Linked DNA regions of Rubinisphaera margarita. The protein of the gene in region 1 binds, or shares a complex with, the protein of each later gene. Links are inferred from orthologs where the notes say so. Each region holds a gene or a part of one and is shown in the gene's direction. Other genes may lie near its edges.

What was found.
Region 2: the proteins of pheT (region 1) and pheS are in contact, whole or in part, in a crystal structure (PDB 6P24), measured with the Escherichia coli proteins. The link is inferred for Rubinisphaera margarita from one-to-one orthologs.

The regions. Positions count from the first base shown.
Region 1 is NZ_JAKFGB010000010.1:50,744-53,702, forward strand. What follows is about bases 4-2,956. They hold pheT (phenylalanine--tRNA ligase subunit beta), read left to right. Parts: upstream 4-450; coding sequence 451-2,463; downstream 2,464-2,956. Other genes in these bases: L1A08_RS07410 (inositol monophosphatase family protein), read left to right, coding at 4-114; L1A08_RS07420 (MazG nucleotide pyrophosphohydrolase domain-containing protein), read left to right, coding at 2,502-2,837. Outside these bases: more of L1A08_RS07410, read left to right, coding at 1-3.
Region 2 is NZ_JAKFGB010000003.1:47,598-50,393, forward strand. The notes cover bases 1-2,790. They hold pheS (phenylalanine--tRNA ligase subunit alpha), read left to right. Parts: upstream 1-789; coding sequence 790-1,791; downstream 1,792-2,790. Other genes in these bases: rpmI (50S ribosomal protein L35), read left to right, coding at 1-173; rplT (50S ribosomal protein L20), read left to right, coding at 299-649; L1A08_RS00210 (hypothetical protein), read right to left, coding at 2,031-2,525; L1A08_RS00215 (PQQ-like beta-propeller repeat protein), read right to left, coding at 2,774-2,790. Outside these bases: more of L1A08_RS00215, read right to left, coding at 2,791-2,796.

The DNA.
Region 1 (2,959 bases):
GCCGGCGGCCACTTCATCGATCGCGACGGAAAAGCCTCGATCTACTCCAAGAACGGAATCTCGATCAACGCGGCTCTGAAGGATCAGTTCCTGGAAATCATGAACGACCGGTAAGAATTCGACGGGTGCCATGCCCACGCTCGCGTGGGCATGGGTGTCCAGGACGCCCCTCGGAGACGACGTAACGACATTCGAAAACGCATCGGCATGCTTGCCCTGCTGACGCGATGCAAGCATGGCACCCCGGTTCGGATTCCAGGCCCGTAGGGTCCGCTGTGCGGACGCGGATTGTGTGAAGAATACAAAGACAACATTCCTTGTTTCCGACCGATCCAAACATGGTGAATGAACAGCATTTCTGAGCGTGCACCCCGAACTTCAAGATTCACGCGGGTTCCGCGTCCGCACAGCGGACCCTACATTTGACCTCGAACAAAAACACGATAAGCCATGATTGTCAGCTGGAACTGGTTAAACGACTACGTCGACCCGAAGTGCAAGGCCACAGAAGCCGCTGAGCGGTTGATGATGTCGGGGCTGAATCTCGAAGAGATCATGCCGCGGGATAACGACTCGGCCATCGATCTGGAAGTGACGAGCAACCGGGCCGACTGCCTCGGGCATATCGGCGTCGCCCGCGAACTGGCCGTGCTGTTTCAGAAGGATCTCAACATCCCGGCAGCCGAGATCGCGCCGGTCAGTGACAAGACCGAGTCGGTCACGTCGATCGAAAATCGCGTGCTCGATCACTGCCCGCAGTATGAAACCCGCATCATTCGCGGCGTGAAAGTCGGCCCAAGTCCCGACTGGCTGAAAACGCGACTCGAAGCTCTCGGTCTGCGATCGGTCAACAACGTGGTCGATGTCACCAACTACGTGCTGCTCGAATGTGGCCAGCCGCTGCATGCGTTCGATTTCAATCTGCTTGATGGCAAGAAGATCGTCATCCGCATGGCCGAGAAAGGCGAGAAGATCGAAGCGATCGACGGACGCATGTACGAGCTTGACGAGCAGACCTGCCTCATCGCCGATGCTTCCCGGCCCGTTGCCATTGCCGGCGTGATGGGTGGCAAGTCGACCGAAGTGACCGAGCAGACGACCGATCTGCTGATCGAGACGGCCAATTTCGCTCCTCTGTCGGTTCGCCGGACCGCTCGCAAACTCTCGCTGTTCAGCGATTCGTCGTTCCGTTTCGAACGAGGCGTCGATGTGCAGCAGATCGACTGGGCGAGCCGCCGCTGTTGCGAACTGATCGTGCAGGTTGCCGGCGGCGAGATCCTCGACGTTCCGCTGATGGCCGGGAACTTCGAGCCGAAGCCGGAAGAACCGATCACGCTTCGCTTCGCGCAGATCAAACGCATCCTTGGCGTCGACATCTCCGCCGAAACGAGCCGCGATATCCTCAAGCGACTCGGACTGAAAGAACTCGAAGCTGACAACGAACAGGCGAAGTACGTCGCCCCGACCTGGCGAGCCGACCTGACTCGCGAAGCCGATCTTCTCGAAGAAGTCGCCCGTATTCATGGGTACGATCAGATTCCGGAAGACGTGCCGCCGCCGGTGAAGGCGACCGCAAAGTCGCGGCAGGACCGCACGACCGATCTTGTGCATCGCACGCTCAACGCGGCTGGCTTCTACGAAGCGATCACGATGAGCTTCACCTCGACCGAACAGGCAGCCGCCATCAATCCGCAGCAGATCGTTTCCCGGCTGCAGGTCGAGCACTCGTCACGGAAAAAAGAGAACGTGCTGCGTCCGTCGCTGATTCCAAGCCTGCTGGTCTGTCGCCGGGCCAATGAGCGAACCGGTTCGAGCGGAGCGCAGCTGTACGAAATCTCGCGGGTCTTCACCGATCTGAACGAAGCCGGAGCCGTGCAGCCGCTGATGATCAGCTGCGTCACCAGCCGGGGCTTCTTCGAGTTGAAAGGCATCCTCGAACGCCTTGTCCGCGAGATCAACGCGGAAGCAAAACTCGTGGCCGAGCCGTGTAACGACGCCGGCTTTACTCCGGGCCGCGGAGCAAAACTGCTCATCAACGGCGAGCACTGGGGATGGATGGGCGATGTCGCTCCCAGGACGCTGCAGCAGTTCGGGCTCAAGGAAGAAACGTGTGCGGCTGAGCTGCATCTTCAACCATTGATTGAGTTGCTCGAACTCGCTCCACAGGCTCAGGCGCTGCCCCAGTTCCCGGCGATTGAACGCGACTTCAACTTTCTGCTCGAAGACAAAGTCAGCTGGCAGCAGCTGGCCGACGCGATTCGCTCCTCGGGCGGTTCGCTGCTCGAAGACGTTGAGTTCGTCAGCGAGTATCGCGGCAAACCGATTGAAGCCGGGAAGAAGACCTATCTGGCACGAGCCGCGTTCCGGGCGGAAGATCGCACGCTGACGGGCGAAGAAGTCGACGCCACCCACGCAGCGATCGTTTCCCGCTGCGAATCCGACCTCCATGCCGTGCTGCGATAACGCTCGCTTCTCGAACTCGATCTTTGAGCTGAACTTTCATGACCGATAACGCTCCGACTGACACTCCCAAAGATCTGACCGTCCGCGATCTGCAGCAGATGATTCAGGCCATGTTCGGGCACAAGGATTCCCAGCGGGGCATCGACGGGACCTTCATGTGGTTCATGGAAGAGGTCGGCGAACTGTCCGCTGCCCTCCGCTCCCGCAACCCGGAGGAACTCAAGGGCGAGTTCGCCGATGTCCTCGCCTGGCTGGTCACGCTGGCTAACCTGACCGATATCGATCTTGAAAACGCGGTCGCCGAGAAGTACTGTCGTGGATGTCCCCGGTGTCACGCCGTTATCTGTGAGTGTCACCTGTCGAAGAAACCGTAAGGGTCGCAAGACCCGTTTCGCGGGTTCTCAGGGGCTCTGTTCTTCGGAGAAATATCGTCAAATAGCACTTCGCCCACGGCTGCGCCGCGCCGAAAGAATCTTTCGGGGCCACCCCTGTCGGT
Region 2 (2,796 bases), on another replicon or contig:
TGCAGAAGCGGTTCAAAATTACGGCCAGTGGCAAGGCCAAGCATCGTAAGGCGAACCGGGGGCACATTCTGGGTAAAAAGACGGGCGATCGTAAGCGGAGCTTGCGAAACGACGGCGTCGTTACGGGAACAGTGGCCAAGAAAATCGCAGATGCCCTGCGTCCCGGTCTGTAATTGGTGCGCGGCAGAAGACCTGGTGACGACAATCCTCTGAAGAACCAGAGGGTTTCCCAGTCTCAGGCAGTTATCAGCGCTGGCGACTCTCACATTTTACTTGTATCACGCGGCAGAGAATCATCATGAAAGTTAGAAGTGGCAAGGCACGCTTGCGGTCCAAACGGCGGTTGCTCCGTGAAGCCAAGGGCAATTTCGGTGGACGGAAGAATCTGAACCGCACGATCCGCGAGACCATTCTCCGGTCTCGTGCTTATGCTTATCGCGACCGGCGCGTGCGAAAACGCGAAATGCGTCGCCTGTGGATCATTCGTCTGAATGCAGCCTGCCGCGAGCAGGGCCTGCGTTACTCCGAGTTCATCAACGGTCTGGGCAAGGCCGGAATCGAACTGAACCGCAAGTCGCTCAGCGAACTGGCCTTCCACGAGCCGGCCGTCTTCGCTGAAGTCGTAGCCGTGGTCAAGAGCAGCCTGTAAGCTGCCGGAACGCGAGTCCAGCACAGCTGCTGTGAATTCAGGGCGACGGTCGGAACTCCCGCAGATCCACCGTCGCTTTCTTTTTTGCTACCGCCTGTGAGCGTCCGCCGGGATGCCGCCCGTCGCAAAGATTGGATCCGATGAACCTGCCCGAAGTCCTCGATCAGTATCAAGCCGAAGCACTGCAGGCGATTGCCGATTGCCGGGAGCCTGCTGATCTTGAGGATGTCCGTATTCGCTTTCTGGGCAAGAAAAAGGGCCGGCTGAAGGATATTCAGTCCCAGCTCGCCACCGCAAAGCCAGAAGAACGCCCGGAACTCGGCAAGCGGTTCAATACCGCCAAGCAGTCCGTTGAATCTGCTCTTGAAGCACGGAAAGAAGAACTCGCTCAGCCTCAGGCCGAGATCGTTCAACTCGACGTCAGTCTGCCCGGGCAACCGATGCTGCTGGGTAAGCGTCATCCGGTGACCCGCACGGTCGATGACTTCAAGGATATCGCAGGCCGCCTGGGTTTCGATGTGGCCGACGGTCCGGAAGTCGAAGACGACTACCACAACTTCGTCGCGCTCAATATTCCGGAAGATCACCCCGCCCGCGATCCGCTCGATAACTTCTATCTGGCCGTTGCCAACGCCGGATCCGGGGGGCCGTGGCTGCTGCGAAGTCAGACTTCGACCGTCCAGATCCGCGTGATGGAAAAGACGCCGCCTCCGGTGCGGATTGTTTCCACAGGCCGCGTTTATCGCCCGGATACCGTGGATGCGACGCACTCCTGCATGTTCCATCAGATGGAAGGTCTTTACATCGATTCCGGTGTCACAATGGCCAACCTGAAGACCGTTCTCAAGATGATCGCCGTGCAGTATCTCGGCGATGACATCGAAATCCGCTTCCGTCCGTCCTTCTTCCCCTTCACCGAGCCGTCGGTTGAAGTTGATATTCAGTGGGGCGACAGTTGGATGGAAGTCGGCGGAGCAGGGATGGTCGATCCGAACGTGCTGAAGGCCGTCGGCTACGATCCTGAAAAAGTCTCCGGCTTTGCGTTCGGCCTGGGAATCGAGCGTCTCTGCATGAAACGTTACGGCATCCGCGATATCCGCCTGCTTTACGAAAACGACGTCCGCTTCCTGTCGCAGTTCTAGAGCAAATTCAAAATTCGACTGCAGGCGTTTGCAGGAGCAAATTCAGCATGGCCGGGGGATTGCCGCCCATGCGACTGCAGGCGAAGCATGAAAATGCTCTAAAGCCTGCAGCGCCGTGCTTCTACGATTTCGCGCTGTTCCCATCGCCTGGATTGCCATTCACGTGCGACTCCCTTTCGTGGACGCGCATGAAAAATGCCCGCACTGCTCGCGGGCATTTCGTTTCGGGGTGAATCGCTCTACTTCAGCTGGATATGCAGCGGCTTGGAGCAGTGATTGCAGAGCACGTTCTGATTGGTGAACTCGCGGTCTGCCCGAATTCGCTGGCTGCAGTGAGGGCAATCCACATAGCTGGCCACGAAGTATTCCGTCACGCGGGTCGAGTCGCAGATGAACGGGGCCTGGCAGTGATTGCAGCAGACAGACTGGTCGAGATACGTCGCAGGAACCTTCAGTTCTTTGCGGCAGACCGGACAGTTGCGAAAAATGCCTCGGGCCTCGGTGAGCACAATCGGAGTGGCTTGCTGATGAAGGGGCGACCGCATGACGACGGAGCCCTGGGAGTCGGTCTGCTCATCGATTGTGATTTCCTCCAGTGGCACGAACTGGGGGATGTCCACATAACTCTGCTGCAGGTCTGAATTCAACAGAGCCCGACAGGTTTGACAGGTGATCAGATTGGGTGGCATGTCGTCCCCGCATTCTGGACAGGGACCACCCGGCCAGGCTGGCATGGCAGAGTTCCTTGAAAAACAGACCGTAGACTTGATGAAAAATAACGGAAGATTGCGCGGGAGTCTCGGGAAATGAAAAAAGGAATTGAGACCCGCGGATTGGTGATCGCGTTGAACGCGCCGAGGCGAAATCTGGCCCGCATTCGCCTGCTGCAATGCACCAGCAACCATCTGGTCGAATCAATCCGGCCAGATGGGTAGTGCGCGAAACAATCGTAAAGTGTAAGGGCTCCGCGATGAAATGAGAACTACTTTCGCGGCAGGCAGAACA